DNA from 2 places in the Kitasatospora sp. NPDC050543 genome. Region 2 is predicted to be linked to the other one. Evidence: riboswitches for the same ligand, from Rfam matches in the RefSeq annotation. Region 2 holds a riboswitch; the other holds the start of a gene.

The links. Region 2 has a riboswitch for cyclic di-AMP ahead of ACIBH3_RS17985 (NlpC/P60 family protein). Riboswitches for the same ligand answer to the same signal wherever they lie in the genome.
Region 1: it holds a riboswitch for cyclic di-AMP, as region 2 does, so the genes downstream of both, ACIBH3_RS22565 (M23 family metallopeptidase) here and ACIBH3_RS17985 (NlpC/P60 family protein) in region 2, are expected to answer to the same signal.

Annotation. Positions count from the first base shown of each region.
Region 1 covers NZ_JBITGZ010000018.1:129,542-134,668, reverse strand. The annotation lists gene ACIBH3_RS22570 (ATP-binding protein) at 65-445, shown strand; gene ACIBH3_RS22565 (M23 family metallopeptidase) at 554-1,552, opposite strand; cyclic di-AMP (ydaO/yuaA leader) riboswitch at 1,565-1,723, opposite strand; gene ACIBH3_RS22560 (YiaA/YiaB family inner membrane protein) at 1,981-2,271, shown strand; gene ACIBH3_RS22555 (alpha/beta fold hydrolase) at 2,496-3,356, shown strand; gene ACIBH3_RS22550 (TetR/AcrR family transcriptional regulator) at 3,559-4,128, shown strand; gene ACIBH3_RS22545 (SpoIIE family protein phosphatase) at 4,476-5,127, shown strand, end outside.
Region 2 covers NZ_JBITGZ010000013.1:61,117-66,243, reverse strand. The annotation lists gene ACIBH3_RS17995 (NYN domain-containing protein) at 1-736, shown strand, start outside; gene ACIBH3_RS17990 (NlpC/P60 family protein) at 963-2,003, shown strand; cyclic di-AMP (ydaO/yuaA leader) riboswitch at 2,391-2,545, shown strand; gene ACIBH3_RS17985 (NlpC/P60 family protein) at 2,607-3,710, shown strand; gene ACIBH3_RS17980 (NlpC/P60 family protein) at 3,934-4,998, shown strand; gene ACIBH3_RS17975 (hypothetical protein) at 5,058-5,127, shown strand, end outside.

The sequences.
Region 1 (5,127 bases), on a different contig from region 2:
CCGGACTCGTTCACGGTGACAATCCGCCCACGTGTGCACTCCGTCCACCCATCGAGGGGGATCCATGCGAGTCTCCACGCCTCCGAACACCACACCGCCGCCCGACTGGACGCCCGCGCTGCTCCTCCTGCGCGACCTCATGGTCGACGGTGGCTGGCACGCGGACCTCGTGCACGACGCCGAGACCGTCCTGTGCGAGCTCTACGTCAACAGCCATCGGCACGGCCGCAGCACCCCGGTCGTCTCGATCGCGCTCACCGGCAACCGCCTGCGCGTCCACGTCTACGACGACTCCCCCGACCTCCCCGTCCCCCGACCGCTCCCGCCCGGCGAGCCGTTCGCCACCTCGGGCCGGGGCCTGCTGATCGTGGCCGGGCTCGCCACCCGCTGGGGCTACAACCGGTGCGGCAAGGGCAAGATCGTCTGGTTCGAGCTGGTCGCGTGATGCCCGAGGAGCACCGCTACGCCCCGCGTCGCCGAACGCCGCCGCGCCGGTCCCGGCGTGCGAGCCGGGGCCGGCGCGGCGACCCTCACGTGTGGGGCACGCCCTCCGTCAGGGCGTGATGCCGTGCTGCTGGAACCAGGTCTCGGGGTCGACCGGCGCGCCGCCGCCGGGGCGGACCTCGACGTGCAGGTGCGGGCCGGTCACGTTGCCGGTGGCGCCGACCTTGCCGATCTGCTGGCCCGGGACGACCTTGCCGGAGGCCCGGAGGATCGAGGAGAGGTGGCAGTACCAGATCTCGGTGCCGTCGGGCAGCGTCTGGATGATCCGGTAGCCGTACGAGCCGGACCAGCCGGCCGACGTGATGGTGCCGGCACCGACCGCCATCACCGGGGTGCCGGTGGAGGCGGCGAAGTCCAGGCCGGTGTGCAGGTGGGCCCAGTACGAGGCGCTCTGGCCGTAGTGCGCGGTCAGCTCGTAGTCCGCGATCGGCAGCTTGATGGCCGCCAGCTTGGCCTTCTCGGCGGCCTCGGCCGCGCGTTCGGCCTCCAGCTGCTGCGCCGCGCGCTTGGCCTCGGCCTCCTTGGCGGCCTGGATCCGGGCGCTCTCCTCGGCGGCGGTGCGCTGGCTGTCGGCCTGCAACTGGATGCGGGCGGCGAGCGCGAGGCCGGGGTCGGGGTCGGCGGAGAGCGAGACGGGCGCCTCGTCCGGGGCCGCGATGGCGGGCGCGGCGGCGGGTGTCGCGGCGGCGAAGCCGGTGGCGCCGAGGGTGGCGGCCACCGCGGTGACGCCGAGCAGCGGGCCGGCGCCGCGGGACTGGCGGGGCATCCGGTGCCGGTTGACGTCGGCGCTCTCCGGGGCCGACTCGCCCGGGGTGTCGAGAGGCTGGCCGAAGGACGAGCCGAACGGCTGGCCGAAGGACGGGACGGCGGGCGCGGCCGGAGCGGCGGAGGCCTCGGCCGCGTACGGCGCCTCGTACGACGTCTCGGCGTACTGCGCGTCGGTGTACGGCGCGTCGTGGTGCTGGGTGGCCGAGGGCCACGGGTGGTCGAGCAGCTGGGTACCGGCTCCGGTGCCGGGCAGGTGTGCCGGGGAGTGCGACGACGCCACGGAGGCGCGCTCCTTTCCTTCCTTCGCGCCTACCGGGTTAGCTGACGGGTTCGGAGCAGGAAGGTCTCCTACGGCCTGGCCGGGGCCTGGCCGATTCACCCCAAGGAACATGGTTCCCCGGCTCCCCGACCTGTCCGAAGGCAGGTCGTCGGGATTAAGCGACGGCGCACGGTGCCGCGTGGGTACGGCGTTCAGGACCGCGCTGCGTTATCAAACGTTAATCCTAGGAGCCCATGATTCCAAGCCAATCGGGAGGTGCAGTTCGATCCTTCCGGGACGGGATGGGTGATTTGAGGCGGTTGACACCACTGTGCACCGTCACCACCCCATCCCCGCACTACCCAACGTGAGCGTACGTCAACGAACCACCCGGTGAAGTGAGTACGCGTACTCATGTGTGTGGCAACGGAGTTGGCGAGTCTTGCGGCATGAGCACACCGATGCAGTCACGCACCACGGCCGCATACTTCGTCCAGGCCGTGCTGTCCTTCGCCCTCTCCTCGATCGCCCTCGCGGCCGGGATCGCCTACCTGCCGGTGGACTCCTGGACCCGGGCCTTCCTGGCAGTCGGCCTGCTGTACACCATCACCTCCTCGTTCACGCTCGCCAAGGTCATCCGTGACCGGCAGGAGAGCACCGAGATCGTCACCCGCGTGGACCAGGCCCGACTGGAGAAGCTGCTGGCCGAGCACGACCCGTTCAAGGTGGACGGGATCTGAGCACCGCAGCACCGCAGCAGCCCCGTAAGCCCGGGAGCCCGGGCGCCCGGGAACCGAGGGTCCAGGCACCCGAGCACCCGGAGCACCCGAGGACCCGGGCCTCGGCTCCGGCGATCGCGACAGAGAACCATCGCGCCATCCTTGACGACTAAGGCTATTAGCCTTAGCTTTGTGGCTATCGGCATTTCGTTGATGGCACGGCCAAGAGGCCAAGGAGGCCCGCGATGTCCAGCTCCACCATCCCCGCGACCCAGTACCTCTCGCTCCCCGGCGGCCGCCTCGCCTTCGACGACACCGGCGACGACACCGGCGCCGGGCCCGGCAGCACCGCGCACGGCGCCGGCGCCCCCGTCCTGCTGCTCCCCGGCATGCTCGACTCGCGCACCGTCTACCGCCACCTGCGCCCGCTGCTGGTCGCGGCCGGCCACCGGGTGATCACCCTCGACCTGAGAGGCTTCGGCGAGTCCTCGATCGCCTGGGACGACTACTCCCCCGCCGCGATCGCCATCGACGCCCTCGCACTGCTGGACCACCTCGGCATCGAGCGCGCCGTGCTGGCCGGCAACTCCTACGCCGGAGCCAGCGTGGTCAAGGTCGCCGGGCTGGCCCCCGAGCGGGTCGCCGGGATCGTCCTGCTGGACGCCTTCATCGAGAACCTGCCGCAGAACGCCTTCCAGCGCCTCACGGTGAAGGCACTCGGCGCGGCCCTCGTCCGCTTCCCCTCCGTCTGGGGCTACTACCTGCGCAAGATGGCGTACCCCACCGCCAAGCCGGCCGACTTCGAGGAGTACGTCGCGGGGCTGGTCGTCGCCCTGCGGACCCCCGGCCGCAAGGCCGCGACCCGGGCCTACGCCCAGGGTGACTCCTCGCCGGTCGGCTGGAGCGAGGCCGTGAGCTGCCCCGCGCTGGTCGTGATGGGCACCAAGGACCCCGACTTCCCCGAGCCCGAGGCCGTCGCCGACCGGCAGGCCTCCGCCCTGAAGGCACGTAAGGTGATGATCGAGGGCGCCGGGCACTACCCGATGGCGGAGTTCCCGCAGGCCACGGCCGACGCACTGGTCCCGTTCCTGCGCGAGCTCGCGTAGGGTCCTCGGCGGCCCGGGCGGGTCCCACGGGCTCGCCTCGCCGTCGCCCGCCCTCATCTGCCCTCACCCGGTCACCCGGTCACCCGTCCCACGGGTCACCCACGGCCACACGGCCACGCGCCGGCCACGCGTACAGGCGCGGCGCACCCGCCACGGGCCGGCGTGAGCGCACCCCACCCCCCTCGCACCACGGAGGTCCCCCATGCCCCGAGTCGGACTGACCCCCGACAGCGTCGTCACCCACGCCCTCGGCCTGATCGACGAGCAGGGCCCCGAGGCCCTCACCCTGGCCGCCGTCGCCGCCCGGGCCGGCGTCGCCACCCCCTCGCTCTACAAGCACGTCACCGGCGGCCTGGCCGAGCTGCGCCGGCTGCTCGCGGTACGCGTCACCGAGGAACTGGCCGACCGGCTGGCCGAGGCGGCCGTCGGGCGCAGCGGGGACGACGCGGTGGCGGCGGTGCTGCGCGCCTACACCGCGTACGCCACCGAGTACCCGCACCGCTACAACGCCCTGCCGCAGGCACCGCAGCCGGACGACGAGCTGACCCGGGCGGCCGGGCGGCTGGTCGGGGTGATCATCGCGGTGCTACGCGAGTACGGGCTGGACGGCTCGGAGGCGATCCACGCGGCCCGGGCGGTGCGCTCGCTGGCCCACGGCTTCGCCTCGCTCTCGATCGGCGGGGCGTTCCAGCTGGCGGAGGACCCGGCGGTCACCCAGGACCGGCTGATCGGGCTGCTGACGGGCGGGCTGCGGGTCTGGCCGAGCTCCTGAGGCGTTCGGCCGCCGGGTGTCGGGTCGAGCGCGCCCGCAGGCCACCCCGCAGGCCGATGCCCCTCGCCGCCGTCTCCCGTGCGGCCGTCACCCGGCCGTTCCGTCAGCCGTTCCGTCAGCCGTTGCGCCGGGCAGCCCGACGGGGCGGTCGCGGTTGACCCATTCCCCGGCCAAGCGAAATAGGATATTAGGAATTCAGTACGAGACGGGATCGAGCTTCCCCGGGAGCGGAAAGGCCGGGTATCCCGATGGACCTGACCTCGCCCTGGCTCCCTCCCTCCGACGACGGGAACGGGACCCCCCGCACCAACCCCGGCGCCCGCAGCGCCATGCGGTGCGTCCGGTTATTGCTGCGTTGCAACAGTGCCGCCGAGCTGCTCGGCACCATCCTCGGCGAGGGCCCCGGCTGGATCACGGGTGAGGGCTCGGCCGTCTACCTGCTGGACTCGGCCGGGATGCTCCGGCTCACCGCCTCGCACGGACTCCCCGACTGGGCCCACGAGCGTTACGGCGTCCTCGACCCGGCGAGCGAGCTGCCCGCCGCGATGGCGCTGCGACTGCGCCGCCCCTACCTGCTCAGCCCCGAACGCACCAGCGTGGAGTACCCCAACGACAGCGTCGGAATGGGCACCGGCATGGTCGCGATCGTGGCGCTGCCCATGATCGTGGACGGGCAGCTGCTCGGCGTGGTCGCGCTGTCCCTGGCCCACCGGGGGACCGTCCCGCACCGCGACCTGGACATCCTGGAGACGCTGGCCGAGGCCTGCGCCCACCGGCTCTCCCACCTGCTGCACCACATGCACGGCGGCGGCGGCGCACCGGCCGGTGCGGGCGGCAGCCCGCCGGACGCCGCCGATACCGCCACAGCTGCCGGAGCCGACTCCGACACCGCAACCACCGGCACCCGTAGCGACACCCGGCCCGAAGGCCCCGACCGACCCGCGCGGCTCGCCCAGCCCCTGCTGTCCCTGGCCTTGCGCTCCGCCGGCTCCGGCGCCT
Region 2 (5,127 bases):
GCTGACCGGCGAGCTGGAGGCGGCGCGCTCGGCGGCGGCCGTCGAGCGCAGCGCCGCGGAGGCGGAGGCCCGCCGGCTCAGGCACCGGGTCTCGGAGCTGGAGACGGCCGTCGAGCAGGGCCGGCGCTCGGCCCGTGAGGGTCGCAGCGTGGAGGACATGCGGTTGCGGCTGCTGCTGGACACCGTCCTGCAGTCGGCCCAGGGGCTGCAGCGTGAGCTGGCCCTGCCGGTGACTCAGCTCCACCCGGCGGACCTGGTGGAGGCGGTGGTGCCGGGCTCGGCCTCGCCGCACGACGTGGCCAGGCGGGCGCTGGCGGAGGACGACCCGGCGCTGCTGGACCAGCTGCTGGCGATCCCGCAGGTGCACCTGGTGGTGGACGGCTACAACGTCACCAAGACCGGCTATCCGGCGCTGCCGCTGGAGCAGCAGCGGATCAGGCTGCTGGGGGGCCTGGCGATGCTGGCCCAGCGGACCCAGGCGGAGGTCACCTGTGTCTTCGACGGGCAGGACCTGGACGTCCCGGTGATCATGGCGCCGCCGCGTGGGGTGCGGGTGCGGTTCAGCCGTACGGGGGAGACCGCGGACGAACTGATCCGGCGTTTGGTGCGGGCCGAGCCGCAGGGGCGGCCGGTGGTGGTGGTCTCCACCGACCGGGAGGTCGCCGACGGCGTACGCAAGGCCGGGGCGCGGCCGGTGGCGTCGATTCTGCTGCTCAACCGGCTGGCCCGGCCCTGAGGGCCGGTTGACACCCGGTCGGCGGCGTGGGGTCCGCATGGTCACGGGCTCGTTGGCGGACGGATGACGGCGCTGTGTGGATCGCGTGAATTCGGGGTTTCGGCGTCAACCTGGTGCCCGGAGGGGAGTGGCGGAATGCTGTGATCTTCACTAGGGTCTGGCGTCAAACCTATTTTCCGGATACTCACCCGATCGGGCGAGCCCGCAGGAAGAAGGAGCCGGTCCCTTGGCCTCCCACCGCCGTCCGAAGCAGCCGAGCCGTGCACGGGTGACCGTGCTCACCGCTGCCGCAGCGACCGCGGTCGCCCTCTCCGCCCAGGTCAGTGCCCACGCTGCGCCGAACCCCTCCAAGAAGGAGGAGGTCAAGGCCCAGATCGACCAGCTGAACGAGGAGCAGGAGCAGGCGGCGGAGAAGTACAACGGCGCCAAGGAGCGGGCGGACCAGCTGCGCAAGCAGTCGGACCAGCTCCAGGACCAGGTGGCCCGCAGTCAGGACCAGATGACCCAGCTTCAGGTGGGCCTGGCCGAGGTCGCGGCGGAGCAGTACCGCACCGGCGGCATCGACCCCTCCGTCCAGCTGATGCTGGCCTCGGACCCGGACGGCTACCTGCAGAAGGCCTCCAGCGTCCAGCAGGCCACCACGACCCAGACCGACGCGCTCAAGGGCCTTCAGGACCAGCAGCGCCGCCTGGACCAGCAGAAGATCGAGGCGGCCGCCGTACTGGCCACCCTGGACAGCACCACCAAGGAGCTGAACCAGGCCAAGACCGACGTCAACACGAAGCTGAAGGACGCCCAGGCGCTGCTGAACTCGCTCAGCGCCGCCGACCGGGCCGCGTTGCAGCAGGCCCAGCAGCAGCAGGACCGCGCCTCGCGCGACTCCACCCGCGCCGACCTGACGGCCCTGCCGCAGGCCGCCGGCTACGCCGGGACGGCCGTCGCCAAGGCGATGAGCAAGCAGGGCTCCCCGTACGTCTGGGGCGCCACCGGGCCGAGCACCTTCGACTGCTCCGGCCTGATGGTGTGGGCGTACTCGCAGGCGGGTGTCTCGCTGCCGCGGACCTCGCAGGCGCAGGGCAACGTCGGCGCCCGGGTGCCCTCGCTGGCCGAGGCCCAGCCGGGCGACCTGATCATCTACCGCCCGGACCGCAGCCACGTCGGTATGTACATCGGCAACGGTCTGGTGGTGCACGCGCCGCACACCGGTGACGTGGTCAAGGTGATGAAGGCGGACGCGATGCAGATCAACAGCATCCGCCGGGTCTGACCGCCCGCCCTGACCTTCCGCCAGCAACTCGTCCAATCCGGACATTTGCTGCCTGCTCGCCACATCACCGGTCATCCCGGTCTTCCGACACGCCCGGCCCCCGGAGTCGGGGCACTGTGATCTGGGTCACCCCGGTCGGGTGTCGGTGGCCACATGGTGAGAATCAGTCAGCTCTGAGTGGGTGCGTGATCACACATGGTCAGATTCCCCGGAATGCTACGGCGTCATTCAGACTTTTTACTGACAAGGATTTGAACGGATCACGGTTTCGTTACTAGGGTCAGGCCCTGAACCACCGCACAGTCGATCACCCATCCCGGGTGGCGGCGGGGGTTACCGCCGAGTCCGTGAAGCAGCGGGGCAGCTCGCCTGCCCTACGGGGAAGCCCCTGCGGGGGTGCTGTGGACCGGAGCCGGGGAACCATGTTCCTCGGGGTGAATCGGCGCCAGGCCGGCCGCGGGAGCGGACGGTGAGGCGTCGTAGGGCGTCTCTTCCAGCCCGAACCCGTCAGCTCACCCGGTAGGCGGACGTAGGAAGAAGGAGCCCGCCTTCGTGGCGTCCCATCGTCGTCCCAAGCCTGCCAGTCGCACCCGTGTGTCGATCATGACCGCGGCCGCTGCCGCCGCCGTCGCGATCTCCGCGCAGTCCGGTGCGCACGCCGACCCGACGCCCACCAAGGACCAGGTCAAGGAGCAGGTCGACCAGCTCAACGAGCAGGCCGAGGTCGCCACCGACAAGTACAACGGTGCGCAGGTCAAGCAGCAGGAACTGCAGAAGCAGGTCGGCGAGCTCCAGGACAAGGTGGCCCGTCAGCAGTCCGAGGTGACCGAGCTCCAGGGCGGCCTGGCCGAGCTCGCGGCCGAGCAGTACCGCAACGGCGGCATCTCGCCGACCGTCCAGCTGATGCTCTCCACCAGCCCGGACAACTTCCTGAACCAGGCCGGCTCGCTCAACCAGGTCGGCAGCTCGCAGAGCGACGCCCTGAAGCAGCTCCAGGAGCAGCAGCGCAAGCTCGACCAGGACAAGGGCGAGGCGCAGGCCAAGCTCGCCGAGCTGGACGGCACCACCCAGCAGCTCAGGGCGAGCAAGGAGGAGATCCAGAGCAAGCTCGCCAAGGCCCAGGAGCTCCTCAACACGCTGACCGAGCAGGAGCGCGAGGCGCTGCGCGCCGCCGAGGCCAAGGCCGCCGCCGAGGCGAAGGCCAAGGCCGAAGCCGCCAAGGCTGCCGCGAAGGCCGAGGCCGACCGGGCCTCGCGCGACGCCGCCCGCACCGACATGAGTGCCAAGCAGGACACCTCGGCCCCCGCGGCCAAGGCTCCCGCCGCCTCCGCTCCGGCGCCGAGCACCGCCCAGGCCGGCTCGCGCGCCGCCGCGGCCATCGCGGCCGCGGAGTCCAAGCTCGGCTCCCCGTACAAGTACGGCTCCACCGGGCCGAGCACCTTCGACTGCTCCGGCCTCACCGGCTGGGCGTACGCCCAGGCGGGTGTCTCGCTGCCGCGCACCTCGCAGGAGCAGGCCAATGCGGGCACCCGGGTCGGCACCAACATCGCCAACGCCCAGCCCGGCGACCTGATCATCTACAACGGTGGCAGCCACGTCGCCCTGTACGTGGGCGGTGGCCAGGTCATCCACGCCCCGCGCACCGGCACGGTCGTGCGCTACGAGACCGCCACGATGATGTCGATCTCGGCCATCGTGCGCGTCTGACGCCCCGGTAGGCACCTCGCGGGCCCGGTCTCCACTCGGAGGCCGGGCCTGCCGCTTTGGGACTACAGTCGACCGCTTGTCCGATATTGGGTCAAATATTCGTGTTGGGAGGGGTTTGGACTCGATCGCCCGGACTCGCTAACGTCTGCCACCTGACCCCGCTCGTACGGCCGCCCACCCGGGGCGGTGGCGGGGCGGGCCGCAGGAATGGAGCCGCCGCCGCATGGCGATGCACCGCCGAACCCAACTGCCAGGTGCGCACCCGCTCGCCCGTGCGCTGGTGCTCACCGCGGCCGCCACCACCGCGCTGGCCGTGACGGCGGGTGGCAGTGCCCAGGCCCTCCCCGGCTCGCCCGCCGACCCGCCGAGCAAGCGGGACGTCAAGGCGCAGGTCGAGCAGCTCTACGAGGAGGCCGAGCAGGCCTCGGAGAGGTTCAACGCGGCCCAGGAGTACCAGCACCGGTTGCAGAGCGAGACCGGCTCGCTCCAGGGGCAGGTGGCCCTCGCCCAGGACGAGCTGAACCGGCTGCGCGGCGAACTCGCCACCGTCGCCGCCGCCGAGTACCGCTCCGGCGGGATCGAGCCGGCCGTCCAGCTGATGCTGGCCTCCGATCCCGAGGGCTATCTCGCCCGGGCCCGCAGCCTCGATCAGGTCGCCGAGCGCGAGCACGAGACCCTGCGCGAGGTGGTCGAGCGTCAGCGCCGCCTGGACCAGCGCCGGGCCGAGACCTCGGCCAAGCTCGCCGACCTGGAGGAGGCCCGGCGCTCGCTCGCCGAGAACAAGCAGCAGATCCAGCAGCGGCTGAACGAGGCACAGAAGCTGCTCAACAGCCTCGGCGCCACCGAGCGGGCCAGGATGGTCGCCCAGGACGCCAGGGAGGCCGAGCAGCGGGCCACCAGGGGCACCGACCGGCTCGACCTCGGCACCGTCCCGCCCGCATCCGACCGGGCCGCCGACGCGCTGGCCGCAGCCGTCAGCAAGATCGGCTCCGCGTACGTCTACGGCGCCACCGGGCCGCGCACCTTCGACTGCTCCGGTCTGATGTACTACAGCTGGCGGCAGGCCGGAGTGACCCTGCCGCGGACCTCGCAGGCCCAGGCGTACGCCGGGCAGCGGGTCAGCCTCGCCGACGCCCGACCCGGAGACCTGGTGATCTTCTACAAGGACATGCACCACGTCGGTATGTACGCCGGCGGCGGTGTGGTCGTGCACGCCCCCTACCCGGGCGCCCGGGTGCGGTACGAGAGCGTCAACGCGATGCCCGTCTCGGGGGTGGTCCGGCTCTGAGCCGTGCCGACCCGCCCCCACGCGGCCTGCCCCGCCCCGACGGCGCGGCGGGCCGCGCGGTGCTGTCCAGGCGCGCCGCGCTGCTGCTGGCCGCCGGCGGGCTGGCCCAGCTCTCGGTGCCGGGGGCGG